4 regions of the Bradyrhizobium sp. USDA 4341 genome follow, and region 1 is predicted to be linked to each of the others. Evidence: predicted binding sites of a transcription regulator. Region 1 holds the regulator's gene; each other region holds the start of a gene.
The links. The regulator PhoB, encoded in region 1, activates phosphate uptake and scavenging genes when phosphate is short. The targets are predictions, from matches to a motif close to TGTCATNNANCTGTCAT.
Positions count from the first base shown of each region.

Region 2: a site for PhoB is predicted at 4,697-4,713, ahead of ACVIGB_RS32375 (alkaline phosphatase D family protein). Genes of this name have one in related genera too.
Region 3: a site for PhoB is predicted at 3,733-3,749, ahead of ACVIGB_RS11615 (OprO/OprP family phosphate-selective porin). Genes of this name have one in related genera too.
Region 4: a site for PhoB is predicted at 1,746-1,762, ahead of ugpB (sn-glycerol-3-phosphate ABC transporter substrate-binding protein UgpB). Genes of this name have one in related genera too.

Region 1 covers NZ_JBSSGO010000002.1:6,312,092-6,319,323, forward strand. The annotation lists gene pstS (phosphate ABC transporter substrate-binding protein PstS) at 1-344, shown strand, start outside; gene pstC (phosphate ABC transporter permease subunit PstC) at 573-1,562, shown strand; gene pstA (phosphate ABC transporter permease PstA) at 1,567-2,412, shown strand; gene pstB (phosphate ABC transporter ATP-binding protein PstB) at 2,409-3,227, shown strand; gene phoU (phosphate signaling complex protein PhoU) at 3,325-4,041, shown strand; gene phoB (phosphate regulon transcriptional regulator PhoB) at 4,172-4,882, shown strand; gene ACVIGB_RS35955 (GcrA family cell cycle regulator) at 5,185-5,697, opposite strand; gene ACVIGB_RS35960 (aspartate aminotransferase family protein) at 6,194-7,232, shown strand, end outside.
Region 2 covers NZ_JBSSGO010000002.1:5,537,860-5,545,091, forward strand. The annotation lists gene ACVIGB_RS32355 (Crp/Fnr family transcriptional regulator) at 1-67, opposite strand, end outside; gene ACVIGB_RS32360 (response regulator) at 268-642, shown strand; gene ACVIGB_RS32365 (hypothetical protein) at 736-1,896, shown strand; gene ACVIGB_RS32370 (N-acetylmuramoyl-L-alanine amidase family protein) at 1,922-2,920, opposite strand; gene ACVIGB_RS32375 (alkaline phosphatase D family protein) at 3,071-4,633, opposite strand; gene ACVIGB_RS32380 (TAXI family TRAP transporter solute-binding subunit) at 4,905-6,311, opposite strand; gene ACVIGB_RS32385 (4a-hydroxytetrahydrobiopterin dehydratase) at 6,524-6,829, shown strand; gene ACVIGB_RS32390 (YkvA family protein) at 6,925-7,232, shown strand, end outside.
Region 3 covers NZ_JBSSGO010000002.1:1,208,931-1,216,162, reverse strand. The annotation lists gene ACVIGB_RS11630 (phosphotransferase) at 1-224, opposite strand, end outside; gene ACVIGB_RS11625 (zinc-binding alcohol dehydrogenase family protein) at 488-1,501, opposite strand; gene ACVIGB_RS11620 (winged helix-turn-helix transcriptional regulator) at 1,620-2,000, shown strand; gene ACVIGB_RS11615 (OprO/OprP family phosphate-selective porin) at 2,073-3,671, opposite strand; gene ACVIGB_RS11610 (DegQ family serine endoprotease) at 4,016-5,374, shown strand; gene ACVIGB_RS11605 (replication-associated recombination protein A) at 5,371-6,705, shown strand; gene ACVIGB_RS11600 (alpha/beta hydrolase) at 6,870-7,232, opposite strand, start outside.
Region 4 covers NZ_JBSSGO010000002.1:5,286,690-5,293,921, forward strand. The annotation lists gene ACVIGB_RS31060 (CaiB/BaiF CoA transferase family protein) at 147-1,352, shown strand; gene ugpB (sn-glycerol-3-phosphate ABC transporter substrate-binding protein UgpB) at 1,818-3,134, shown strand; gene ugpA (sn-glycerol-3-phosphate ABC transporter permease UgpA) at 3,297-4,178, shown strand; gene ugpE (sn-glycerol-3-phosphate ABC transporter permease UgpE) at 4,178-5,026, shown strand; gene ACVIGB_RS31080 (sn-glycerol-3-phosphate import ATP-binding protein UgpC) at 5,026-6,108, shown strand; gene ACVIGB_RS31085 (hypothetical protein) at 6,132-6,308, shown strand; gene ACVIGB_RS31090 (Hsp20 family protein) at 6,384-6,809, shown strand; gene ACVIGB_RS31095 (BQ00720 family protein) at 6,860-7,126, shown strand.

The DNA of each region.
Region 1 (7,232 bases):
AGCTGACCTACACCGCGCTGGTCAACAAGGCCGGCAAGACCGTGCAGCCGACCGTCGCCGCCTTCCAGGCCGCTGCGTCGAACGCCGACTGGTCCAAGGCTCCCGGCTACTATGTGATCCTGACCGACCAACCGGGCGAAGCCTCCTGGCCGATCACCGCGGCGACCTTCATCCTGATGCACAAGGATTCGACCGACAAGGCGGCCTCGCAGGAAGCGCTCAAGTTCTTCAAGTACGCCTTCGAGAAGGGTGGCAAGGCGGCCGAAGAGCTCGACTACATCCCGATGCCGGAATCGGTCGTCAAGCTGATCGAGAAGACCTGGTCCTCGGACATCAAGAGCTAAGTCCGACGCTTCGAACACAGCCTGTGCCGCCTCCCAAGGGCGGCACAGGTCAAGCGACCAAGATCCGGGCTCCATCACCGCGGCAAGAAACGCGGGGCGGGGCTCGGGTTCGCGCCTCGGGAGGCGGAACCGGAACGACGCCCGGCCAAATGCGTCAGTGAAGATCGCTTCGGGGCGTAGCGGTTTGCGTAGCTTTCACATAGTAATGAGGGGATTGGCGTGGCAGACATGGCTGTTCAGAGCGATGTGATGGAAGCCGCGGGACCTTACGATCGCGCCAAGGCCCTCAGCGCCTTCAAGCTCGGTGATCTCACCTTCTATTGGATTACCCGCATCTCGGCGATCTCGGTCCTGTTGATCCTCGGCGGCATCATCCTGTCGCTGATCGCCGGCGCTTGGCCGGCGATGAAGGAATACGGCTTCGCCTTCCTCTGGACGCAGCGCTGGGCGCCCTCGGCCGATCCGCCGGTGCTCGGCGCGCTCGGCCCGATCTACGGCACCCTGATCACCTCGGTCATCGCGATGACGATCGCCATTCCGGTCGGCATCGGCATCGCCATCTTCCTCACCGAACTCTGCCCGCAAATGCTGCGCCGCCCGATCGGCATCGCCATCGAGCTGCTCGCCGGCATCCCCTCGATCATCTACGGCATGTGGGGCTTCTTCGTGCTGGGCCCGTTCCTGGCCAACACGTTCCAGCCCTTCATGATCAGGATATTCGAGGGCGTCCCGGTGCTGGGTGCGGTGTTTGCAGGTCCGCCGTCCTATCTCAGCCTGTTCAACGCCGCGCTGATCCTCGCCATCATGGTGCTGCCCTTCATCACCGCGATCTCGGTCGACGTGTTCAAGACCGTGCCGCCGGTGCTGAAAGAGGCCGCCTACGGCATGGGCTGCACCACCTGGGAAGTCGTCCGCAGCGTCGTGATCCCCTACACCCGGGTCGGCGTGATCGGCGGCATCATGCTGGCGCTCGGCCGCGCGCTCGGCGAGACCATGGCGGTGACCTTCATCATCGGCAACTCGTTCCGCATCTCGTCGTCGATCTTCGCGCCGGGCACCACGATCTCGGCGGCGATCGCCTCCGAATTCGCCGAGAGCGACGGCCTGCACCAGTCCGGCCTGATCCTGCTCGGCCTCCTGCTGTTCGTGCTGACCTTCTTCGTGCTCGCCGGCGCGCGGCTGATGCTGATGCGGCTTGAAACGAAAGCGGGGAAATAGGGCCATGAACCCGATCTACAAATCCCGCCGCCGCAGCGACATCGTCATTCGCGCACTCTGTGTCGGCGCGGCGCTGTTCGGCGTCACCTGGCTGGCGCTGATCCTGTTCACGCTGGTCTATAACGGCCTTGCAGGCCTCAGCGTGCAGCTGTTCACCCAGAACACGCCGCCACCGGGCTCGACCGAAGGCGGCCTGCTCAACGCCATCGTCGGCTCGGTCATCATGACGGTGATCGGCGTCGGCATCGGCGCGCCGCTCGGCCTGTTCGCCGGCACCTACCTCGCCGAGTACGGCAAGCACGACAAGCTCACCTCGGTGATCCGCTTCATCAACGACATCCTGCTCAGCGCACCTTCGATCATCATCGGCCTGTTCATCTATGGCGCGGTGGTGGTGCCGATGCGCGGCTTCTCGGCGATCGCAGGCAGTCTCGCGCTCGCCGTGATCGTGATCCCGGTCGTGCTGCGCACCACCGAGGACATGCTGCTGCTGGTGCCCAATCCGCTGCGCGAGGCGGCCTCCGCGCTCGGCCTGCCGCGTTCGCTGGTGATCAAGCGGATCGCTTATCGTGCTGCGCGGTCGGGTCTGATCACCGGCGTGCTGCTGGCGACCGCCCGTGTCGCCGGCGAGACCGCGCCGCTGCTGTTCACCGCGCTGTCGAACCAGTTCTTCAGCCTGGACCTGACCAAGACGATGGCCAACCTGCCGGTGACCATCAACAACTTCGTGCAGAGCCCCTACGCCTACTGGAAAGAGCTGGCGTGGAGCGGTGCGCTGCTCATCACCTTCACTGTGCTCGCGCTGAATATCGGCGCGCGCATCCTTGGTGCCGAAAGGGCCGCAAAATGACCGAGCTTTCCGTCTCCACGACCGTCGCGAGCCACGTTCCCCAGGTGCCGCTGCCGGAAGCGCCGCCGAAAGTCACGGTGCGCAACCTCAACTTCTATTACGGCGAGCACCACGCGCTGAAGAACATCAACCTGACGCTCGGCACCAACCGCGTCACGGCGTTCATCGGCCCGTCGGGCTGCGGCAAGTCGACCCTGCTGCGCATCTTCAACCGGATGTATGATCTCTATCCGGGCCAGCGCGCGGTCGGCCAGCTGATGCTGGACCAGACCAACATTCTCGATCCCAAGCTCGACCTCAATCTGCTCCGCGCGCGGGTCGGCATGGTGTTCCAGAAGCCGACGCCGTTCCCGATGACGATCTACGAGAACATCGCCTTCGGCATCCGCCTCTACGAGAAGATCTCGAAGTCCGAGATGGACGACCGGGTCGAGAAGGCGCTGCGCGGCGGCGCGCTGTGGAACGAGGTCAAGGATAAGCTGAACGCCTCCGGCCTGTCGCTCTCCGGCGGCCAGCAGCAGCGCCTGTGCATCGCGCGCACCGTGGCGGTGCGGCCCGAGGTGATCCTGTTCGACGAGCCGTGCTCGGCGCTCGATCCGATCTCGACCGCCAAGGTCGAGGAGCTGATCCAGGAACTCTCCGAGGACTATACGATCGCGATCGTCACCCACAACATGCAGCAGGCGGCGCGCGTCTCCGACAAGACCGCCTTCATGTATCTCGGTGAGCTGATCGAGTTCGACGACACCAACAAGATATTCACCTCGCCGAGCGATCGACGCACCCAGGACTACATCACCGGCCGGTTCGGCTAGCGCATGATCCGCAAAAGTGGGCACCGGTTTTTCGATCGGATCGTGCGAAACTGAGGACACCAAATCATGATCCCCGGGATCATGAGGGAGACAAGCGATGGCTTCTGAACATACCGCCAAGGCATTCGACAGCGACCTGCAGGAGTTGACCCGCCTGGTCGCCGAGATGGGCGGCCTCGTCGAGCGGATGATCACCGAGTCGGTCGACGCGCTGATCCGTCGCGACGTCGCGCTCGGCAAGCGCGTGGTCGCCGCCGACATCGAGATCGACAATCTGCAGCGCGTCATCGAAGAGCGCGCGGTGCTGACGATCGCCCGCCGCCAGCCGATGGCGATTGACCTGCGCGAAATCGTCAGCGCGATGCGCGTGGCCACCGACCTCGAGCGGATCGGCGACCTCGCCAAGAACATGGGCAAGCGCGTCGCGGCGCTGGAAAGCGATTTCCAGCCGCTAAAGCTGATCCGCGGCCTTGAGCACATGACCGACCTCGTGCTGTCGCAGGTCAAGTCGGTGCTCGACGCCTATGCCGCGCACGATCTGCCGGCGGCGATGAACGTCTGGAAGGGCGACGAGGAGGTCGATGCGATCTGCACCTCGCTGTTCCGCGAGCTGCTGACCTACATGATGGAGGATCCGCGCAACATCTCGTTCTGCATCCATCTGATGTTCTGCGCCAAGAACATCGAGCGGATCGGCGATCATGCCACCAATATCGCCGAGACCGTGTTCTATATGATCGAGGGCCAGCAGATCACCGACAAGCGCCCGAAGGGCGACATGACCAACTTTGCCACCACGGTGCCGGGTACCTAGGACATGATCCGCAGGCGCGGAGCCGGATTGTCTTCACGACAAGTCGCTTCCGCGGGGATTATGCTCAGGAAAGTAAGCGTTTCGGTTTGCGTCTGGGCAACGGATCATCACAGAGAGAGAACTTAAACCGATGAGCGCACGCATTCTGGTAGTCGAAGACGAGGAAGCGCTGACGACACTGTTGCGCTACAACCTCGATGCGGAAGGCTACGATGTCGAAACGGTCGGGCGCGGCGACGATGCCGACACCCGCCTGAAGGAGCGCGTTCCCGACCTCGTGGTACTGGACTGGATGCTGCCGGGCCTGTCCGGCATCGAGCTGTGCCGGCGCCTGCGGGCGCGGCCCGAGACCAAGCAGCTTCCGATCATCATGCTGACCGCGCGCGGCGAGGAGAGCGAGCGCGTGCGCGGGCTTGCCACCGGCGCCGACGACTACATCGTCAAGCCGTTCTCGGTGCCCGAATTGCTGGCACGGGTGAAGGGCCTGCTGCGCCGCGCGAGCCCGGAGCGGCTTGCGACCGTGCTGACCTATGGCGACATCGAGCTCGACCGCGAGAAGCGCCGCGTGGCGCGCTCGGGACGTCCGATCGATCTCGGTCCGACCGAGTATCGGCTGCTCGAATTCTTCCTCGAGCATCCCGGCCGCGTGTTCAGCCGCGAGCAACTGCTCGACAGCGTCTGGGGCCGCGACATCTATATCGATGAGCGGACCGTCGACGTGCATATCGGCCGCCTGCGCAAGCTGCTCAATCCGGGCCGCGAGCAGGATCCGATCCGCACCGTGCGCGGCGCCGGCTATGCGCTCGACGACCGCTTCGCGAAGGCCGAGCCACAGCCGTAAGGCCGTGCAGTAGTCATAGGCCGCAACACGCCGTCGTCCCGGCCTAGTGCGCAATTGCGCACGGGAGCCGGGACCCATACGCCGCGGCCGTCGCAATGGGCAAGCGGCCAGACGACTTTCTAACAACACCCATTCGTGGTTATGGGTCCCGGGTTTCGCCGGGACGACGCCGGTTTGTAGTGCGTTCTCCGCTTCAAGCACCGCCCCGGATTTCGCTTCGCTCCATCCGGGCTACGATCACACAAAAAAATCCCCGCTTTCGCGGGGATTTGTTTTTGCAGTCCAGGCTGGTTTCCCGAGTGCTACTTGATCTGTGGCTTCGCCGACGGCCGGCGGCGATCGTTGGCGGGCTGGTAGGCGACGCGTGAGTGATGCGCGCAATAGGGCAGGCCGGCGAGCGCCTTGCCGCCGCAGAAGAAGAATTCCGGGCTCGAGGGATCTCCGACCGGCCAGTGGCAGGTGGCCTCGTTGAGTTCGAGCAGCGACAGCCGCTGGCTCATCGGCACCACGTTGTCGAAGGAGATCGGATCGGGCTCCATCTCGACCTCGAAGGCGTGCGCAAGCGCGGTGTTGCCGCGCGAGACCGGGCGCGCCACCCGCATCATGTGCTGGGCTGGGCGGGCCTTGCGCTGCCGCGGCGCGGCCGTTGAGGGGGCCTTGGCGCGGCCGGAGAGGCCGAGCCGATGCACTTTGCCGATCACGGCGTTTCGCGTCACATTGCCAAGTTCCGCCGCGATCTGGCTGGCCGAGAGGCCGGATTCCCAGAGCTTCTTCAGCTGCTCGACGCGATCGTCGGACCAGGTCAATACAGTCATCGCATTCTTCCTTTCGCATGGCGCCGGCCAGTCATCGGAGCGGCGCTGCGAGCCAATCTGGACAAATATCCCTGCGGCCAGAATCCCTTAGCCCTCGCCGGGCACGGTGTTGCGCCCGAACGTTTACACGAGACACGAAGGCTACTTAGAGGGTCCAGTACTGCCGCACGAGATGTCGTACCCGACAGGCCAAACGCTACAATATGGCGTGACTCTGGCGCAAGAGTCCGCGGCCGTGCGTCCACATGTTCCCACAAAGTTAAGCATTGCTATGAGGCTTTTCCACCGCACGGGAATGCTCCGGATTGCGCCGGTTTCGCATTGCAGGAAGGCCGGCAAAGGCCGGCTCCTGGCGATTGACACTTACCGGCCGCCGCATAGAATGACCCGCACGTGCCGCCCGCAAAGGCGGCCGTTTTGTTTTCCGAAGCTGGCGGTTGCTGCGTAGGCGTCAAGGCGCGCGGCGATTGACGGCTTCAAACCGGCAGTGAACGCCATGACCAACGCCTCGTCGCATCTGCTCCCCGTCTTCGCCCGGGTCGATCTCGGCTTCGAGCGCGGCGAGGGCGCCTGGCTGATCGCAACCAATGGCGACCGCTATCTCGATTTCACCTCGGGCGTCGCGGTGAACGCGCTCGGGCATGCGCACCCGCATCTGGTCAAGGCGCTGCAGGAGCAGGCGACCAAGCTCTGGCACATGTCGAACCTGTTCAAGAGCCCGGACGGCGAGGTGCTTGCCGCGCGGCTGTGCGAGCAGAGCTTTGCCGACTTCGTGTTCTTCTGCAATTCCGGCGCGGAAGCGATGGAGGGCGTGATCAAGCTGGTCCGCCACCACCACTTCTCCAAGGGCCATCCCGAACGCTACCGGATCATCACCTTCGAAGGCGCCTTCCATGGCCGCACGCTGGGCACGCTGGCTGCGACCGGCTCGGCGAAATACCTCGAGGGCTTCGGCCCGCCGATGGACGGCTTCGACCAGGTGCCGCACGGCGACATCGAGGCGGTGAAGAAGGCGATCGGCCCGCACACCGCCGGCATCCTGATCGAGCCGGTGCAGGGCGAGGGCGGCGTGCGTTCGGCGCCGCAGGCGTTCTTCAAGGCGCTGCGCGCGCTGTGTGACGAGCATGGCCTGCTGCTCGCCTTCGACGAGGTGCAGACCGGCATGGGCCGCACCGGCGAGCTGTTCGCCTACAGGCGCACCGGCGTCACGCCGGACGTGATGTCGCTGGCGAAAGCGCTCGGCGGCGGATTCCCGATCGGCGCGGTGCTGGCGACCGCGCAGGCTGCGGCCGGCATGGCGCCGGGCTCGCACGGCTCGACCTTCGGCGGCAATCCGCTCGCGGTCGCCGCCGCCAATGCCGTGCTCGACGTCATGCTCAAGCCCGGCTTCTTCGAGCACGTGCAGAAGATGTCGCTGCTGCTCAAGCAGAAGCTCGCTTCCGTGGTCGACCGCTATCCCGGCGTGCTGTCGGAAGTGCGCGGCGAGGGCCTGTTGATCGGCGTCAAGGCGGTGGTGCCGTCGGGCGATCTGATCG
Region 2 (7,232 bases), 770 kb from region 1:
GCCGGCGCAACAGATTGTTGAACGGCCGGTCATTCGTCCCGGCCAAATCGGTCCGTTTCGCAATCATTTGGAAAATCCTGAAAGCCCAACGCGGACCATACTGATAAAGTTCCCGGATCTATGTTCACTAGTGAACAGACGCGCCCGCTTTCGATGTGATGAGTTTCATCTCGGGAACCGCCGGCGTGCTTCTGGGCGCCGGTCGCGGGCCATCCGGCCGGACTGATCCGGTCTGTCATCCATCATCGAAGCAATGGACACCGAGCCATGGAATCCGCCCCCAATGCCGGCATGCCCGGTGACGTTCTCGTGGTCGAGGACGATCCGATCATCTCGCTCTATTTCGAGGACACCATCCTGGGCTTCGGCGCCCGGACGGTGCGCACCGCTGCGAACGTCGCCCGCGCGCTCGAATTGATCGCCGAGCGCGCACCGGATTTTGCGCTGCTCGACGTCGGCCTCGTCAGGGGCGAGAAGACCTTCGTGATCGCCGAGCGGCTGGATGTGCTGAAGGTGCCCTTCGCGTTCGTCACGGGTTATGGCGCTGATATCAGGCTGCCGGAATCGTTCGCCGGCAAGCTGCGGCTGACCAAGCCGTGCTCGAGCGAAGCGCTCGAAGCCGCGCTGAGAAACGGACACTGACCGATTGCCAGGCTTCGGCCTCGCAGCCGGTGCGTTCGTCGTCTACCATCCGGCCTATCGGATTCGGCGACGCACAGGCATCGGGAAGCCATCATGGCGATCAGCACATCCGCCGCTGCGCCCGCAGCGGCGCTCTCTCTCGGGCTGCTCCTCGCGCCGGTTGCGACGCATCCGATGGCCGGTGTGGCGTTGTCGTCGCTGGCCTCGGCCGTCGTCGACGGTTTCGTGTCGCCGGCCTTCGCCGAGCCCGCCGCGCTCACGAGCGAGCAATCGGCCGCGCTCAAGACTTACGACAATGCCCTGAAGAACTTCGTCGCGATCCTGCGCCAGCGGCGCGCGCAGATCGATTCCAATCAGCCGCTGCCCGACTTGCCGGGCCAGGCTATCTACCTTGCCCGTGTCGAGATGATGAGCGCCTACAAGGATCTCACCGATGCGCTACCGTCCAGGATTGGACGACCCAACAGATTCGGGATTCCTCCGGCCTATTTCGACGCCGACAATGAGCCGCTGCTCGATGAGTACAGGAAGCTCTTCGATGTGATGGAGGCGCCGCCCGCGAACGCGCAAAGCTCCGAGACGCCATTCAAGGACGTGGCGGATCTGGCGACGGTGATCGCGCGCGCCAGGGGTTTGGATGCCGCGGCCGCCGCGGTCGCCGGCCGGATCAGTCTCGGCCTGTTCTTTGCCGAGACAAGCGGCAAGCAAAACGCCGGAAATGCGCGGTCGAACACCTACAAGGGCAGCCTGCAGACCGGCCCGTCCGAAGATCGCAACGGTCGAAAGAAGTGGGCCGCCATCAAGCAATCGATCGCGGCCCTCGATCCTGCGCTCAGCCGTCGCGACGACATGGAAGAAGCGCGTGTCGGCAATCTCGATCACCGGTTCAATCACTGGACCGCGGTGCGCGATGCGCTCATGAACGAGCACGCGGATATTTTCCCGCAGGTCCCGGCGATCGCAAAGGCGCTGCCCAATCCGATCGATCAAATGAAGCTCTTCGAGCTCATCCAGATCATTCCCAGCCCGACCAGGTCCGCGCTGAAGTCAGGCGACCTCGTCAATTACAGAATTTCCGAGCCCAGGATCATGGGATATCTGCGAAACAACAGCGTCTTCGCTTTCGGTCGAGCCGACCGGGCAAGGACATCCGCGAGCTTCCGCGAAATCCTCGATGCGATGTGGCTCTTCAGCCCCAAATTCGAACAGGCGCTGGCCAAATTCGCGGAGACCAAGGCCGGAAAACCGGGCTGAGCCGGGAAGTGCCGATCGCTTGGGGTCAGAGCGGGCCGAGGAGCGCCCATCGCGGCTCGCAGAATTCCTTGACGGCAGAAGCGACGCTGCTGCTGATCGCATTGCGGCGCTCGGGCGAGTCCATCTTGAGTTCTTCGTCCCGGTTGATGATCGAGCCCGCCTCCAGCAGGACGGCGGGCATCGCGGTCTTTCGCAGCACGATAAGCTTATCGTAGCTGTAGACGCCGGTGTCCTTGTTCAGCAGGGGATGCTGGTCGTGGCCCATGACGGGCTGGCTGTATTGCTCGGCATATTGCAGCCCTTCAGCTTTCAATTCCCCGGCGACCAGCTCGGCGAACAGCAGGCTGGTCTTGAAGTCCGGATTGTTGCGGGAGACGAACACCGAGTAGCCGCTGAAGCGGTCGCTGAAATGGCGCTTCTTTCCCTCGAATTCCCAGTCCTCGAGCATCTTGTTGGGCACGGAATCATGATGGATCGACAGCAGGAGATCCGCGTGCAGGTTGTTTGCGGCGGCGACCCGCCTGAAGAGGCTGGGCCTCGCTTTGCCTTCGGTCAGCAGCAGCCTGGTTTCGGCAAAGCCTTCGGCCTTCAACTTTTCCTCGATCAGCCGCGCAAGGCGCAGGTTGAAGGTGAACTCGGCGACATTGCGCGCGCTGATCGCGCCTTCCGATTCAGCGGTATGTCCCACATCGAGGACGATCCGTAATGTCGAGGGATCGCATTTGGCTGCGGCCGGCTTGGGAACGGAAGGCGGCAGGGCGACCGGCCCGAGGGCGGCAAGCCGTGTGGCGCGGGGCTTTGATGGCGCGTGGTGCCTTGCCAATTTGGCCGGCTTTGCCGATTTCGCGCGCTTTGGCGCTTTGGGATGCTTCGATGAGCTCTTGAAGAGATCAGGCAGCCAGCCGGCACCGCCGGCTTCAATCGGCAGCAGCGCGAACATGGCGATCGCGACGACAAGCAAGCGGTGCGGCCGAAGCCCCACGACGATGCCACCGAGCACGCGAATCAATTCGCAGCGCCTCATGCTCCGCCCCTCCGGGCCCCCAGCATAACGGCTCTGATATCGGTACCGGAAGAGGCCGGTGACGTCCATCCCCCGTCAATCGCGACGCCCCTGCCTTGAGGCAAGGGCGTTCAGCACAGAGAGGCCGGTTCCGTCGCGGCTGCGACCTGATTACACCGGCTTCGGATCGAGCGTGATCGCCCACAGCTCGGCGTCGACGCGGTCGCGCAGGCTCACCGTCATCTGCCCGCTCTTGCCGTCGATCTTGACGTGGCCGAAGAACTGCATGCCGGCCGACGGCGGCAGGTTCTGGTTGGCTTCGCCCGGCGCCTTGATGAACTTCACCTCGGGACCAAACGTGTTGTCGAGCTCGTTCGGACCGAATGTGCCGGCATGCAGCGGGCCGGAGACGAATTCCCAGAACGGATCGAATTCCTGGAACTGGGCCTTGTTCGGGTTGTAGTAATGCGCAGCCGCATAGTGCACGTCCGCGGTCAGCCACACCGTGTTGGCGATGCCGGCCGTCTTGATGAAGCGCAGGATGTCGGCGATCTCGAGTTCGCGGCCGCGTGCCGGGCCGTCGCCTTGCGCGAAGGCTTCCGAGCCCTTCTTGTTGGCGGCATCGTCATAGACGATCAGCGACAGCGGCATATCGGAGGCGATCACCTTCCAGGTGGCGCGCGAGTTGAGCAGCGCGCGCTTCAGCCAGGCCATCTGATCCGGCCCGATGAAATAGGCATCGGGACCGTAGGTCTCCTGCAGGTTCGGACCGTTGGGGCCGCGATAGCTGCGCTCGTCGAGCATGAACACGTCGAGATGCGGACCGTAGCTCAGCGTGCGATAGACGCGGCCGGGCTCGACGATGCTCTCGCGCATCGGATACATCTCGTGGAAGGCTTTTGCCGCTCGCGCCGCGAGCACGTTGATGTCGCGCTCCTTGTAGGCGGCCGGCAGCTGCTTCGACAGCGACCAGTTGTTGGTCACCTCGTGGTCGTCCCACTGCACGAAGATCGGCACCTCGGCATTGAAGGCGCGCAGATTGGTGTCGAGGAAATTGTATTTGTGCGCGGCGCGGTATTCGTCGAGCGTCTCCGCGACCTTGGCCTTCTCCGGGATCGTGATGTTCTTCCAGATCTTGCCGTCGGGCTGCTTCTGCTCGGCGGTGATGACGCCGTCGGCATAGATGGTGTCGCCGGAATGCAGGAAGAAATCCGGGGCGTGCTTCTTCATCGCGGCGAAGGTGATCATGCCGCCGTCGTCGGGATTGATGCCCCAGCCCTGGCCGGCAACGTCGCCGCCCCACACGAAGGAGACGTCGCGGCGATCGCTCGGCGCGGTGCGGAAGCGGCCGACCACGGGCTCGCCGACAACGTCGATATGGGCGAGGTCGCGGAAGCGGACGCGGTAGAAGATGTCCTGGCCGGAGGGCAGGTTCTCCAGCAGCATCTTGGCGGTGAAGTCGCTCTCGGGCAGCGCCGTGATCGGCGGCAGCACACGGGCGTTCTTGAACGAGTCTGACGTCGCGACCTCGACCATCATCTGCGAGGGACGGTCCGCACGCGCCCACACCACGCCGCCGTCGACGCCGACATCGCCGGACTGCACGCCATGGGTGATCACAGGGCGGTCGGCCGCGCGCGACAGATAGGGCATCGCGATCACGCCGGCACCGGCCGCAGCAGCCGTGGAGAGAAAGCGTCGGCGGGTCAGTTTTCGCGAGAACCGGATCGTCATGGGGAGCCTCCTCAGGTCACAGCGACAATGCGCCGCGGGCGAGCACAGACCTAGAAAAATTCCATGACGGAGAGATTACAGGGAGGCCGCGTGAGGTGGCACGTCTGTAAGGCTCCCTCTCCCGCTTGCGGGGGAGGGTGGGGTGGGGGCTCTCTCCACGAGTCGTAGCGCGGAGAGAGCCCCCACCCGCATTGCATCTGCGATGCAATGCGGCCTCCCCCGCAAGCGGGAGAGGCGAAGGAGAGCTCGTGGAGAGATGGGAGGGTAAGCCCTACGCCGTGCCGGCCGCCCTGAACTGGCTCGCAGTCCGCTGCAAGTTCTGCGGCATGCTGAGCAGCAGCGCCTTGCGGTCGGCCACCGCGTTGTGGAACTGCTCGAGCGCGATGTTGAACGCGGTCAGCGTGCCTTCCTCGATGGCGCCGTGCTCGAAACAGTCGAGCGTGTGGCGCAGGATGTCGTCGGCTTCCGCCTGCAGCTGGTCGAGCTCGTCGGTCGAATCGCTCTGCCGCGCGGCCTTCAGCATCTCCAGCAGGCGCTCGCGCTGCGAGGTGTTGGTGTTGCGCTCGTCCTGCTTGAGATAGCCGGCGAACCATGCACCGGCCGAGCCCATCGCCGAGAACGCCATCAGGCTCCACCAGATGTAATCGCTGTAGCGGTCGAGGAAGGTCTTCTCTTCGCCGTCGACGAAGGCGGCCGCGCCCGGATGCACCGGAATGGTGGCGTCCTTGTCGGTGTCGGGCGTCTCGATCTTGGCGGCGAGCGGGAAATCGTTCTTGAGCGACTGCCGGATCGCAAACAATTGCCGGGTGAATGCCGCGACCGTCGCGTCCGACAGGCCCTTTCGCGCGACGATATGGTGCGAGAAGCTGATCGTCTTCACCTCATCGTCGGGCCGGTCGGCCGAGCCGAGCGAGCCGGCGGGGATTTCCGCGGCCTCATAGGCCGGATGGTTCTGCGCGATGGCCTCGGACGCGTCGATCGGCAGGAAGGTGGGCTCGCCGCCGTCTTTGGTCGACGCCGTGATCGCATCGATCGTGAGCTTGCTGTTGGCCGGGCCGACGGCGAGATAGGCGTCGGCCTTCAGGTTCTTGATGGCCTCGACCGCCTCATTGGCCGGGAACTGAACGATCTCGACCTTCATCGGGTCGACGCCGTATTGCTGCAGGATCAGCTTCAGCAGATTGACGTTGGCCGGCGTACGGCCGACGACGCCGATCTTGCGGCCGCCAAGCTGCGCGATCTTGGTGATCTTTGCGGCCTTGCGGCCCTTGCCCTTGGCTGCGGGCGGCACCCACATCACCACGACATTCTTGCGCAGGACCGCGACCGCCTGTGCATTCTTCGGCACCTCGAGATCGCCGCGGATGATGGCGAGGTCGGCCTTGCCGTCGGCCAGCGTCTGCGCGCTGGCGGTGGCGCCGTCGGTCTGCACTGGGCGCAGCTTGACCTGGGTGTGTTGCTGGTTGTTGAAGGCCTGCGCCAGCGCCTGCACGACCTTGAGGTCATCGCTGCTTGCGGGGCCGACCGCGATCCGCAGCGTCACCGGACGCACCGCGAAATAATACCCGGCGATCGTCGCGCCGACGATGGCGAGCGCCCCCGCGATCAAGACGAACATCAGCCGTCGCTTTGCAGAGCGCAGCGGCTTGGGCGATATGCTGGCGGAGCCGTCTGTCATCGATCTCGCAAACAATCGTCGGGGCTCAATCTCGCAAAACTACCAACGCGCACACATTGTGCATTTGTAGCAAATTCCTGGAGCCACAGATGTTACATCTCCGTCATGGTTACCAGCGGCGATAGGACGCTATTTCGGCCTTATTTTCGGCATGGATCCCACCCCGGAGGCCGGTTGTTAGGCTAAGGTCGGCGTCAAACGGGAGGGTTGCCATGGTCGAAAGGCTGTCAGCGGAAGCAAGGAAGGCCGCGCTTTGGGAACTGGCCGGCTGGTCGGAGCTGGCCGGACGCGAGGCGATCGCAAAGACCTTCGTGTTCAAGGACTTCAACGAGGCCTTCGGCTTCATGGCGCGCGCTGCCCTGGTCGCCGAGAAGAGCGACCATCACCCCGAATGGAAGAACGTCTACAAGACGGTCGAGGTCGTGCTGGCGACCCACGATGTCGGCGGGGTGACCAAGCGCGATATCGACCTCGCCAAGGCCATGAACGCGATCGCGAGGCAGCTCGGGGTCAACTGACCCGGCCGCGCGCAACCTTGCGCCGGTTGGCCGACGTCCCCAGATTCGGATCGTCCGCCGCCGATCCGTCGCGCGGCGCCAAAGGGAACCTGGCGATGCCATCGACCGACACCGGCGTGGGGTTCGGGCCTGCCGACCGGCTGGCGCGGGACCCGGACAGCGTGCGCCGCCGCTTCTGGATCAAGTTCAAGAAAGTGGTGGCGCGGCTGCCGTTCGCCGAGGATCTGCTGGCGGCCTATTACTGCGCCTTCGACCGGCAGACGCCGCGCCATGTCCAGGCGGCGCTGCTCGGCGCGATCGCCTATTTCATCCTGCCGTTCGATTTCATCCCGGACATGCTGCCGGTGCTCGGCTTCACCGACGATGCCGCCGTGCTCGCAACCGCGATCCGCATGGTGGCCAG
Region 3 (7,232 bases), 5.1 Mb from region 1:
TCGGGGTCCGCGGCCGGGAATTTGCCGACCACGCTTAAGGGCGTGTTCGACTCATCGCCGTCATAGGTCAGATGAAATCGATAGCTGTCGCCGACGAGGCCATTGCCGACCGGCTTGCAGACGAGTTCGACAACCTTCACCTGGTCGATCACACCGGCTGCGCGCAACGCCCGCGTCATCCACTCCGGATCGATCCGCGACGGATCGGCCGTGAGCAAACTCATCGGTTTCCTCCCATCCCCGTGTATCCCATTGGGGCGTCACCACCGTTTCGGCCGCGTCTCGCGCGGCCGGATTGAGGGCGGGGTGATCGTTGCGCAAATCATACAGGCGATGTCATGGCTTTGGCAAAGCCACGCGCGGGCCTGTGGGGATATCTCGCGAATTGGTCGGTGCGTAGGGCGGGTTAGCGTTAGCGTAACCCGCCGTTCGCAGAGCAAAAAAGGTGGTGGGTTACGCTGCGCTAACCCAGCCTACACATTTGTGCTTACCAGCCCTCCAGCACGATCTTGCCGCGCGATTTGCCGCTTTCCAGCAAAACGTGGGCGCGCTTGAGGTTGGCGGCGTTGATGGTGCCAAAAGTCTGGTCGAGCGTGGTGCGCAGCACGCCCTTGTCGATCAGGTCGGCAACGTCGTTGAGCAGATGATGCTGCGCGATCATGTCAGGTGTCTGGAACGAGGAGCGCGTGAACATCGATTCCCAGTGCACCGACACCGCCTTGCCCTTGAATGCGGCGACGTTGAATTCGGCGGGATCGTCGATCAGGCCGAACTTGCCCTGCGGCGCGATGAAGTCGGCGATCGACTTGTAGTGCTGGTCGGTGAAGGTGAGGCTGGCGACGAGGCCGACCGGCGGCAGCTTCAGCTGCTCGATCTGCTCCTTCATCGGCTGCGAGTGGTCGATCACCGCATGCGCGCCGAGATCGCGGCACCACTTCTGAGACTCCGGCCGCGTCGCGGTCGCAACCACGGTCAGCCCGGTGAGGCGGCGCGCAAGCTGGATCAGGATCGAGCCGACGCCGCCGGCGCCGCCGGTGATCAGCAGCGTGCGTGGATCGAGGCTCTTGCCCGGCACCGCGCCGAGCCGGTCGAACAGCAGCTCCCATGCGGTGATCGAGGTGAGGGGCAGGGCGGCGGCCTGCGCGAACGAGAGCGATGCCGGCTTGTTGCCGACGATGCGCTCGTCCACCAGATGAAATTCCGAATTAGTGCCCTGGCGCTGGATCGAGCCCGCGTAGAACACTTCATCGCCGGGCTTGAAGAGCGACACGTCGGGCCCGACGGCGTCGACCACGCCGGCCGCGTCAAAGCCGAGGATCTTGTAGCTGCCGTCGGTCGGCGCCGCGCGCTTGCGCACCTTGTAGTCGACCGGGTTGGCCGAGATGGCCTTCACCGCGACCCTGACGTCGCGTCCCTTCGGTTCGGGCTTGGCGATCTCGAAATCGACGAGCGAATCCGCCGCCTCGATCGGCAGCGATTTTTGATATCCGACGGCCTTCATGCCTGGTCTCCGTGGTGGGCGATTGCCTGCCGCCTTACCTGTCGTGCTGGCGTCCTTTTGGCAAGTACTGTAAAATCAGGGAACTAGTCCCTGTTTGTATACTATTGGGAAATTACCGATGAAACGGAAGAATTTCGCGCGCCGGCCGGGCTGCGCGGTCGAGGCGGCGCTCGACCTGATCGACGGCAAGTGGAAGGGCGTGATCCTGTATCATCTGCAGGCCGGCACCCAGCGCTTCGGCGAGTTGCGGCGGCGAATGCCCGGCATCACCCAGCGCATGCTGACCAAGCAGCTGCGGGCGCTCGAGGACGACGGCCTCGTGACCCGCAAGGTCTACGCCGAGGTGCCGCCGCGGGTCGAATACACGCTCTCCGAACTCGGCGAGAGCCTGCGTCCGGTGATCGATATTTTGAAAGCCTGGGGCGAGGGCCATCAGGAACGGCTGTCCTGCGCGCCGGTGCCGGAGGTCGTTGTGAAGAAGTCGAAGCGCGCGGCCTGACAATTTGTAATGAAGAAGACCGGGAGCGGCGTGTCGCTCCCGGCCATTGTTGTCGGCGCTGATCAGATCGCGTCAGAACGCAACCTGCGTGCGCAGCGCGACCGCGTCGAACTTCGAGCCGGCATCCACAGGCGAGGTCGCCGAGGCCTGCTTGGCGATGTCGCCGTGCAGGTAGTTCAGCATGAAGCGGACGTTGTTGTTGACGTACCAGTTCAGCGCGGCGGTGTAGACGGTTTGCCGTCCGCCCGCGATGCCGACGGCCTGGCCGACCTGGTCGTTGAGGTTCATCGTGCTGACGCGGCCGGCGATTTCCCAGGCGCCCCAGCCGCCGCCGGCAAGCGAGAACGGATCGTGCGGCTTGATACCACCATAGGAGGCCGTTGCCGGATTGTAGGCGTGGTTCTCGCCGGTCAGCACGTAGCCGACCTGCGCATAACCGCCGTCGAATTTCAGGCTCGGCGCGCCGAACGGCGGCAGCCCGGTATTCGCAGAGCGGTCGACATTGAACCAATAGTACTCGCCCTGCGCGATGAACGGGCCGTAGGTCGCCGCCGCCTCGACGCCGTAGACCTGCGCGCCCGAGACGTTGGCAATCGTACCGGTCGAGATCAGCGTCGTCGGGTCGATGCGCAGCTCGGGCCGGTCGTTCAGCGTGAGCGTCTGCGCCTGGGTGAGCTGGTTGCGCGGCGGCTGGACCAGCCATTCCGCATCGGCGCCGATATGCACCGAGTAGTTCTTGCCGCTGATCGGATTGCCGGCGACGCGGATGACACCGCCATACTGCTCGGACGTGCCGGCCGGCGCGGCTGACGACGCGGAGTGAATCGCGCCCGTCGTCGGTCCCGTGACATAGCCGCCGACCCAGAGCTGGTCGTTCCACCAGCGGGTGCCGGCGCCCGAACGGAAGTCACCGGCTGCGATGTTCTGTGCGATGATACCGACCGAGGCGCGCTCCATGAACAGGATGTCGTTGGAGCTCGTCGATTCGTCCAGCGTCCACGGGATGTCCATGATGCCGCCTTCGATCGCCATCTTGCCGCCGAACGGCTTGAAGCCGGTGTAGCTCAGATAGGCATTCTCGACGCCGGACGTGCCGCCGCCGGGCAGCGATCCCGGTGCCGCGCCGCCGAAGCCGTCGGACGAGCCGCCGAAGTCGTAGATCAGCGCGTAATTCCAGTCGCCGAAGAATTTGCCGACGATGCCGATGCGGGCGCGGCGGAGGTTCTCGCCGCTGTCGAGCTTCTGCGGCGAGGTACTTGCGGTGTTCGGCCGATAGTCGTAGCCGCCGACATCCCAGTGCACGCGGCTCGTGATCGCAACGCAGTTCTGTTCATCCGCAGTGCAGATCGTCGGCCGGTTGTTCGGCAGCGTCACCACGACGCCCGACGGCGCGACCGGGCCCTTGACCGGGATCGCGGCGTTGGCGCTTGCGACCCGCGCGGCCTTGGCATCCGCCGCCTTCGCGTTGGCGTTCGCGCTGGCTGCGGTCGCGGTATTGGCATTGGTCTGCTTCTGCAGCTTGTCGAGCTTCTGCTCGAGCATCTTCAGCTGCTGCTTCAGCAGCGCGATCTCCGCGTCGCTGCCGCCTCCGGCCGATTGCGAATAGGCCGGCGAGGCCGCGAGCGCCCCTGCGAGCCCTATGGCGATTGCACCAACTTTTGTCGCACCCATTGTGCACCCCTGTTCTGTTTGAATTCCCCACTCACTCACTGAAACGTCCTAGGAGTTGATCGTGACTGACGCACGACAGCGCCGCCTAGCATCGCAGTTCCGCTTGTTGTCCGCAGGCAACAAGCGGAGCGGCGCAGTGAGATGACAGTCATCATAGAAGTTTGGCGGCGCGCTTCAACGCCGCTGCCGACGGTTTTGCACCGATCCGGCGGGGGCCAGTTATCCGGCCGGGCGCCCTTCAATTGCCCGGCGAACACGCCTATATTCCGGCGTTTCCACGAGAGGTGAGAATGCTCCGACCTGTCCGTTTCGCTGCCATATCCGCTCTGTGCACATTGGCTCTCATGGGGAATCTGTCCCCGTCCGCGGCCCAGGACCGCCGCGTGCCGTCCTCGCAGGCCGAGCTCCAATTGTCCTATGCGCCGATCGTGCAGCGGGTGCAGCCGGCGGTGGTCAATGTCTACGCGGCCAAGACGGTGCAGAACCGCAATCCGTTTCTGGACGATCCGATCTTCCGCCGCTTCTTCGGCGTCCCGGGGCAGCAGCCCGAGCAGATGCAGCGCTCGCTCGGCTCCGGCGTGATGGTCGACGGCTCCGGTCTCGTGGTCACAAACAATCACGTGATCGAGGGCGCCGACCAGGTGAAGGTCTCGCTCGCCGACAAGCGCGAATACGAGGCCGAGATCGTTCTGAAGGACAGCCGCACCGACCTCGCGGTGCTGCGGCTGAAGGAGACCAACAGGGAGAAGTTCGCGACGCTCGACTTCGCCAATTCGGACCAGCTGCAGGTCGGCGACGTCGTGCTGGCGATCGGCAATCCGTTCGGCGTCGGCCAGACCGTGACGCACGGCATCATCTCGGCGCTGGCGCGCACTCAAGTCGGGATCACGGATTATCAATTCTTCATTCAGACCGACGCGGCGATCAATCCCGGCAATTCGGGCGGCGCGCTGGTCGACATGACCGGCCGGCTCGCCGGCATCAACACCGCGATCTTCTCGCGCTCCGGCGGTTCGCAGGGCATCGGCTTTGCAATCCCCGCCAACATGGTGCGCGTGGTGGTGGCCTCCGCCAAGAGCGGCGGCAAGGCGGTGAAGCGACCATGGCTTGGCGCGCGGCTGCAGGCCGTCACGCCGGAGATCGCGGAGACACTCGGGCTGAAGCTGCCGACCGGTGCGCTGGTCGCCAACGTCGCGCCCAACAGCCCGGCGGCGAAGGCCGGGCTCAAGCTGTCCGATCTGATCGTCGGGATCGACGGCCAGGCCATCGACGATCCCAACGCGTTCGACTACCGCTTCGCGACCCGTCCGCTCGGCGGCAATGCGGAGATCGAGGTGCAGCGCGCCGGCAAGCCGGTGAAGGTCACCGTGCCGCTGGAGACCGCGCCCGACACAAACCGCGACGAGATCGTGCTGACCGCGCGTTCTCCGTTCCAGGGCGCCAAGGTCGCCAACATCTCGCCGGCGCTGGCCGATGAGCTGCATCTCGACGCCGGTGCCGAGGGCGTCGTCGTCACCGAGCTCGCCGATGACGGCACGGCCGCCAATGTCGGCTTCCAGAAGGGCGACATCATCCTTGCGGTCAACAATGAGAAGATCGTGCGAACCAGCGACCTCGACAAGGTGTCGAAGGCGGGGTCGCGGATCTGGCGCATCACGCTGGTGCGTGGTGGCCAGCAGATCAACGTGACGCTCGGCGGATGAGTCCCAAGCAACCGCGCGAGGCCAACAACCTGTTCGCCGCGGCGGGGATGGAGCAGGATGCGCCACACCCGCTGCCGGACCGGCTGCGCCCGCGCACACTGGCCGATGTCGTCGGTCAGGATCACATCCTCGGCCCCGACGGTGCGCTGACCCGCATGCTGGAGACGCGCACGCTGGGCTCGCTGGTGTTCTGGGGACCGCCCGGCACCGGCAAGACCACGGTGGCGCGGTTGTTGGCCGACGCCACCGAGCTGCATTTCGAGCAGATCTCCGCGGTGTTCTCCGGCGTCGCCGACCTGAAGAAGGCGTTCGATGCCGCGCGCGCCCGGCGCGAGACCGGCAAGGGCACGCTGCTGTTCGTCGACGAGGTGCACAGATTCAACCGCGCGCAGCAGGATTCCTTCCTGCCCGTGATGGAGGACGGCACCGTGGTGCTGGTCGGCGCCACCACGGAGAATCCGTCGTTCGAGCTCAACGCGGCGCTGCTGTCGCGCGCCCGCGTGCTGGTGTTTCACTCGCTCGATACCGCCGCGATCGAACGGCTGTTTGCCAATGCCGAGAAGATCGAGGGCAAGGCCTTGCCGCTCGATGCGGAAGCGCGCGCCGTTCTGGTGCGGATGGCCGACGGTGACGGCCGCGCCTCGCTGACATTAGCCGAAGAGGTCTGGCGCGCCGCGCGCAAGGGCGAGGTGTTCAACGCCGAGCAGTTGCAGGCCATCCTGCAACGCCGCGCGCCGATCTACGACAAGTCGGCCGACGGCCACTACAATCTGATCTCGGCGCTGCACAAGTCGGTGCGCGGCTCCGATCCGGATGCGGCATTGTATTATCTCGCGCGCATGCTTGATGCCGGCGAGGACCCGCTGTTCCTGGCGCGGCGCGTGGTGCGCATGGCGGTCGAGGACATTGGTCTTGCCGATCCGCAGGCATTGGCGGTCTGCAACGCCGCCAAGGATGCCTATGATTTCCTGGGTTCGCCGGAGGGCGAGCTCGCGATCGCACAGGCCGTGGTCTATCTCGCCACCGCGCCGAAATCGAACGCGGTGTACACTGCGTTCGGCGCTGCGATGCAGACCGCAAAGCAGGGCGGCTCGCTGCTGCCGCCAAAACACATCCTGAATTCGCCGACCAAGCTGATGAGGTCGGAGGGCTATGGCTCCGGCTATCAGTATGATCACGACGCGCCGGACGCGTTCTCCGGACAGGACTATTTCCCGGAAGCGCTCGGCCGCCAGACCTTCTACGATCCGCCCGACCGCGGCTTCGAGCGCGAGATCCGCAAGCGGCTGGATTACTGGAACCGGCTGCGCAAGGAGCGGGGCGGGAGCTAATGCAACTTGCGTGACTTCGGAATAATAGAAATATATCTCTGAGTTGCCCGACGTGTCAAGTTGCTTGGCACGCCGGCCGCCGCCGGCTACTTTGCATGGGGTTGTTCTCGATATTTTGACAGCGCCCGCTGCGACGGCCCATAACTTCATATTGCTCTAGCGCGTCACTTGACGCTCTTCACGAACTCCAAAATCTCGTCCGTCAGCCGGGTGTCCGGCGTGTTGATCGCATAGACCTCCGACGTGTGGCTGTGCTGCGGCAGCATGAAGCTGCGGACGCAGCCGCTCGGCCGCTTGCAGCTGGCCTGCTTCAACAGCTCGAACTGCTCGACGAAGCGCGGTGGATCGAGCTCGGCCGCGGTGATCAGAAACGGGATCGGGCTTGCGAGCAGGCCTTGCAGCGAGGAGCGTTCGGCGTAGCGCGACGGATCGGAGCCGTAATAGGCGAGCTCGGCATCGCCGGCGGGCGAGGCGGTCAGATCGTAGATGCCCGACACCATGATCGCGCCGGCAAGCCCGCCGCCCTT
Region 4 (7,232 bases), 1.0 Mb from region 1:
TTGCATTGCGGATGCCAGTTCGCTTGGCGAACGCACGGGCCGCCTGCTGCATGGGCCTGCGCCGATGAGAGCATTGCTGCCTCGCCTGAAGACCGTTAGCTCTGGGACCCTCGTTTTCTGATCCCAACTGAGCGAAGGTTGTTTCCATGAATACCCCAGCGGCTACGGGCGCGATGACCGGACTGCGCGTGATCGATTTGACGCGCGTGCTCGGCGGCCCGTATTGCACTCAGATCCTTGCCGACCACGGCGCCGACGTGATCAAGGTCGAGCCGCCCGCCGGCGACGAGGTGCGCGACTGGGGACCTCCCTTCCATGAGGAGGACGCGGCCTATTTCGTCGGCATCAACCGCAACAAGCGCTCGATCGGCCTCGACCTCGCCTCCGAGGGTGGACGCGCAGTGCTGATGAAGATGCTCGAAACCGCCGACGTGCTGATCGAGAACTTCAAGCCGGGCACGCTCGACAAATGGGGCATCGGCAATGACGTGCTGCGCGCGAAATTTCCGCGCCTCGTGCATTGCCGGATCTCCGGCTTCGGCGCCGACGGCCCGCGCGGCGGCAATCCCGGCTATGACGCGATCATCCAGGCGATGACCGGCATGATCGCGGCGACCGGCTCGCCGGAGAGCGGCCCGATGCGCATCGGCGTGCCGCTGGTCGACATCACGACCGGGCTCTATGCGGCGATCGGCATCCTGATGGCGCTGTCGGAGCGGCAGCGCTCCGGGCTCGGCCAGTTCATCGAGACCACGCTGTACGAGACCGGGCTTGCGATCATGCATCCGCACACCGCGAACTATTTCATGCATGGCAAGCCGCCGTCGCTCACCGGCAACGAGCACCCCAACCTCGTGCCCTACGCGATCTTCCCGACCAAGACCGACAACATCTTCATCGGCGTCGGCAATGACGGCACCTTCCGCAAGCTCGCCAAGGAGATCGGCAAGCCCGAGCTCGGCACCGACCCGCGCTTTGCCCGCAACAAGGACCGCATCGCCAACCGCGATGCGCTCCGGGCCGAGCTTGCCGCGGTGTTCAGCCAGCACGAGGCCGAGCCGCTGTGCAACCGGCTGCTCGCCGCCGGCCTGCCAGCGGGCCCGGTACAGAAGATCGACCAGGCGCTGACCAACCCGCACACGATCCATCGCGGCGATGTCATCGAGAAGGATTGGTACAAGGGCGTCGCCTCGCCGATCCGCCTCGAACGCACCAAGCCGAGCCTGCGCCGCACGCCACCGAAGTTCAGCCAGCACGCTGCGGAAGTACTCGGTGAGTTCGGCTACTCCAAGGACGAGATCAACGGCCTGGTCGACAAGGGCGTGGTCTGCGGTCCCCAGCGCAAGCGCTGACGCGTCAGGAGATCACGTCGAATAGCGACCGCGATGGCGGTGCACTCCCTCGCCCCGTTCTTACGGGGAGAGGGTTGGGGTGAGGGGCTGTCTCCGCGTATACGACAGTAGCGGCGTCTGCGGAGAATCCCCCTCACCCGGAACGCATCTAACGATGCGTCATAGCCGAAGCTCCGCTTCGGCGTTCTTGAGAACGGCCGCCCAAGGCGGCCTACGCCTCTCTCCCCGCGCGCGGGGCGAGGTGATGCGGAGTCTGTGTCTTCGAGAACCGTCGGCCCCTGCGGTGCAACGTCGCGTCCGGCGTTGCACCGCACGCACGTGGGCTGCAATCTCCGCCTTTTTTAGCGCTTCCCTTTGCTTCGGCTTCCCCCGTACCATGGCTTTCGTTTATACGGTCATTTGAACGTCATCCGGCGCTGATAACGCGCCCAACGAAAGATGGTGTTCCAACCGGAGGGGCTTTTGATGATTTTCAGACGACTCGGCGCTGCTGCGGCAGCCGCTGCCACGCTTGTATTCGCGTCGCCTGCATTTGCGGTGACGGAGATTCAGTGGTGGCACGCGATGACCGGCGCCAACAACGACGTCATCGTCAAGCTGGCCAACGACTTCAATGCCTCGCAGTCCGACTACAAGGTGATCCCGACCTACAAGGGCGGCTACGCCGACACCATGAACGCCGGCATCGCCGCATTCCGCGCCGGCAACGCCCCGCACATCATGCAGGTTTTCGAGGTCGGCACCGCGACGATGATGGCCGCCACCGGCGCCGTCAAACCGGTCTACAAGCTGATGGCCGACGCCGGCGAGAAGTTCGATCCGAGCGTCTATCTGCCCGCGATCACCGGCTACTACTCGACATCGAAGGGCGAGATGCTGTCGTTCCCCTTCAACTCGTCGTCGACCGTGATGTGGGTCAATCTCGATGCGCTGAAGAAGGCCAACATCGCGGAGATCCCGAAGACCTGGCCGCAAGTGTTCGAGGACGCCAAGAAACTGAAGGCGGCCGGCTACACCACCTGCGGCTTCTCCGGCTCGTGGGTCACCTGGGTCAATCTCGAGCAGCTCTCGGCCTGGCACAACGTGCCGCTCGCGAGCAAAGCCAACGGCCTCGACGGCTTCGACACCGTGCTCGAATTCAACGGCCCGCTGCAGGTCAAGCATCTCGAGAATCTGGTCGAGCTGCAGAAGGACAAGACCTACGACTACGCCGGCCGCACCAACACCGGTGAAGGCCGCTTCACCGCGGGCGAGTGTCCGATCTACCTGACCTCGTCGGCCTTCTTCGGCAACGTCAAGGCGCAGGCCAAGTTCAACTTCACCGCTGCGCCGATGCCCTATTATCCCGATGCCAAGGGCGCACCGCAGAACTCGATCATCGGCGGCGCCTCGCTCTGGGTGATGGGCGGCAAGTCGGCCGAGGAATACAAGGGCGTGGCCAAGTTCCTGACCTTCCTCTCGGACACCGACCGCCAGATCTGGATCCACAAGGCCTCGGGCTATCTGCCGATCACCAAGGCAGCCTACGCCAAGGCCAAGGAAGAGGGCTTCTACAAGGACCAGCCCTATCTCGAGACCCCGCTGCTCGAACTCACCAACAAGGAGCCGACCGAGAATTCTCGCGGTCTGCGCCTTGGCAACATGGTGCAGCTCCGCGACATGTGGTCGGAGGAGATCGAGCAGGCGCTGGCCGGCAAGAAGACCGCCAAGCAGGCGCTGGACTCGGCCGTCGAGCGCGGCAACCAGATGCTGCGGCAGTTTGAAAAGACCGCCGTCCACTGACATGATGCGCTAAAGCGCGATGAAGATCGGGTTGAATCGTCACCGCGCCTTAGCTTCTTGTTTGAGCATGATCTTTTCGGAAAACCGCTTCGCACTTTTCCGGATCATGCTTTAGGCACCCGGCAGGCCGCAAACGCGCGGCCTGCCAATTCTTATGAGATCATGCAAAAGCAATCGGTTTTCCAATCAAAGTTGTTGCCTTACGCGCTGGTTGCCCCGCAACTCGCGATCGTCCTGATCTTTTTCTATTGGCCGGCCGCGCAGGCGGTGATTCAATCCTTCCTGCTGCAGGATGCCTTCGGCCTTTCGACCACCTTCGTGTGGTTCGAGAACTATCTCGAACTGTTCAAGGACCCGGCCTATTTCGCGGCAATCGTCCGAACCTTCGCGTTCTCGTTCGCGATCGCGGTCTCCTCGCTGTCGTTCGCGCTGCTGCTCGCGGTGATGGCCGACAAGCCGCTGCGCGGCTCGACGCTCTACCGCACGCTGCTGATCTGGCCGTATGCCGTCGCCCCACCGGTGGTCGGCGTGCTCTGGGTGTTCATGCTGCACCCCTCGCTCGGCGTGCTGTCGCGCTATCTGCGCGCCATGGGCGTTGACTGGAATCCGCTGCTCGACGGCGACCAGGCCGCCGCCCTGATCATCCTCGCCGCGGCCTGGAAGCAGATCTCCTACAATTTCCTGTTCTTTCTCGCCGGGCTGCAGAGCATCCCGAAGAGCGTGATCGAGGCCGCCGCGATCGACGGCGCCCGCCCGATGCGGCGGTTCTGGACCGTGATCTTCCCGCTGCTGTCGCCGACCATCTTCTTCCTCTTGGTCATCAACATCGTCTACGCCTTCTTCGACACCTTCGGCATCATCGACACGATGACCCGCGGCGGCCCCGGCAAGGCGACCGAAACGCTGGTCTACAAGGTCTATACGGACGGCCTGCTCGGCGGCAATCTCGGCTCCTCCGCGGCACAGTCGGTCATCCTGATGGTCATCGTCGTCGTGCTGACGGGAATCCAGTTCCGCTTCGTCGAACGCAAGGTGACCTACTGATGGTCGAGGAGGAAGGCTTCCAGCGCTATCTGGCTCACGCCATCCTGTGGATCGGGATCGCGATCGTCGCCTTCCCGGTCTATCTGGCGATCGTCGCCTCGACCCAGGACAACGCCGTCATCGCCAACGGCCAGATGTCGCTGTTGCCCGGCGGCCATTTCCTCGAGACCTACTACCAGACGCTGTTTGTCGGCACGAGCGGCTCGACCCGCGAGCCGGTGCTCAACATGATGCTGAACTCGCTGATCATGGCGCTCTTGATCGCGATCGGCAAAATCGCGATCTCGATCATCTCGGCCTACGCGATCGTCTATTTCCGATTTCCGTTCCGGATGGCGATCTTCTGGATCATCTTCATCACATTGATGCTGCCGGTCGAGGTGCGCATCTATCCGACCTACAAGATCGTCGCCGACCTGCATCTGCTCGACAGCTATGCCGGCCTGTCGCTGCCGCTGATCGCCTCGGCCACCGCGACGCTGCTGTTCCGGCAGTTCTTCATGACCGTGCCGGATGAGTTGCTGGAGGCCTCGCGCATCGACGGTGCGGGCCCGTTCCGCTTCTTCTGGGATACGCTGCTGCCGCTGTCGCGCACCAACATGGCCGCGCTGTTCGTGATCCTCTTCATCCTCGGCTGGAATCAGTATCTCTGGCCGCTTTTGATCACCACGCGCGACGACATGCAGACCATCCAGGTCGGCATCCGCAAGATGATCACCACGACGGATGCGCTGACCGAATGGCCTGTGGTGATGGCGACCGCGCTGCTCGCGATGCTGCCGCCGGTGTTCGTCGTCGTCGTGATGCAGAAACTGTTCGTGCGCGGATTGGTGGAGACGGAAAAGTAATGGCTAACGTCACGCTGCGCAGCGTCCGCAAGACCTATCCCGGCGGCTTCGAGGCCATCAAGGGCGTCGATGTCGACGTCGGCGACGGCCAGTTCTGCGTGCTGGTCGGCCCAAGCGGCTGCGGCAAGTCCACGCTGCTCCGCATGGTCGCGGGGCTCGAGACCATCACCGGCGGCGAGATCGACATCGGCGGCCGCATCGTCAACCAGATCGAGCCTGCCGATCGCGACATCGCGATGGTGTTCCAGAACTACGCGCTCTATCCGCATATGAGCGTCTACAACAACATGGCCTACGGCCTGCGCAACCGCGGCATGGCCGAAGCCGAGGTCAAGACCCGCGTCGAGGAAGCCGCGCGCGTGCTCGAGCTCTCGCCGATGCTGGAGCGCAAGCCGCGGCAGCTCTCCGGCGGCCAGCGCCAGCGCGTCGCGATGGGCCGTGCCATCGTGCGCCAGCCGAAAGTCTTCCTGTTCGACGAGCCGCTGTCGAACCTCGACGCCAAGCTGCGCATCGCGATGCGGGTCGAGATCCGCAAGCTGCAGCGCCGGCTCAACACCACCTCGATCTACGTCACCCACGACCAGCTCGAGGCGATGACGCTCGCCGACATCCTCGTGGTCATGAATGGCGGCCAGGTCGAGCAGATCGGCAATCCCCTCGAAATCTATCAGAAGCCGGCGACCACCTTCGTCGCCTCCTTCATCGGCGCCCCGCCGATGAACCTGATGCCGCTGCGCTCGGACGAGCTGACGTCCCAGATCGCGGGCGCCGACGGCGCCGGCATCGTCGGCATCCGGCCGGAGGATTTCGTGGTCACGGGCGAGACCGCATCCGGCGGCGTCGCGCTCGGCCTGACGGTCGAGGCGATCGAGCATGTCGGCGCCGAGACCTTCGTCTACGGCAGCCGCCAGCGCGAGGAACGGGCCATCGCCGCCAATCCGGGCGAGCTGCCGCCCGGCGAAGTGATCGTCCGGATTCCCGGCGCCACTGGGCCTGCGATCGGCGAGCAGATCCGGGCGGTCGCGCCGCGCGACAAACTGCATCTTTTTACCGCTGACGGCCGCAAGCGCGTCGGCCCGTAACCGATCGGGAGCGCTTGGGGGCCATGCTGGCGCGTTTTCGAGCGAAGCGGACACCGGTTCGCGTGAAGAAAACGCGCCTAAGACAAAGAGTGGAGCATATCGGTCCTGATTTGATCAGAACCGATATGCGCCAGGCGGCATTTACGCTGGTTTCAGAGGCGCTTGAACGCTATCCAGATCGCTCCCATATTGGCTGGTGACCGACGGGCAAGCGGCCCGCCGGTTGCATGGGGTGCCGCAAGGGCCCCTCAAAGTCGCTTCGAGAGGACTTTGTAATGTCTCGTGTTCCATCGTTGTCCAGTCCGTTCCTTCTGGGATTCGACGAGATCGAGCGTGCGCTCGACCGCGTCGTGAAGGGCGCTGACGGCTATCCTCCGTACAATATCGAGCGGTGCGACCGTACCAACGGGCAGCCCGAGCGGTTGCGCATCACGTTGGCGGTGGCGGGCTTCACCCGCGACCAACTCGATGTAACTATTGAGGAAAATCAGCTCGTCATCCGCGGCCGCCAGCAGGACGACAAGGCTCGGCAATACATCCATCGCGGCATCGCCGCGCGCCACTTCCAGCGCACCTTCGTGCTGGCGGAGGGGATGCAGGTGCTGGGCGCGGATCTGAAGAACGGGTTGTTGTCGATCGACCTGGCCAGGCCAGAACCTGAACGGGTCGTTAAGACAATCGCTATCAATGAACACGAATAATAGAAACAACGAGCGGACTCGACCGCTTATCTGACTGAGGAGTCGAGACCATGAGTGAAGCCAATATCATCTACCAGTCCGAGAGCGTCACGCCGGAAGCGCTGGCCCATCTGGGCGAGGGCCATATCGCCTATGTGAAGCAGGTCCGTTCCGAGGACGTGCCGGATCTCTTTCCGCAGGCGCCGAAGATCGCGCCGGGGCTCAAGCTGTTCGCACTGCATGCCGCCGACGGCACGCCGATCATGCTGACCGACAGCCGCGAAGCCGCGATCGCGAACGCCTGGAGCAACGAGCTGCAGGCCGTCAGCGTACACTGACGCAGATCTACTGACGGCCCGCTGAATTCAGCATCCGCGAGTTCAATGCGCGGGCTCGCCTCGACACCGATCGAGGCGGCCCGCGCATTTTTTATGACGACGCCGC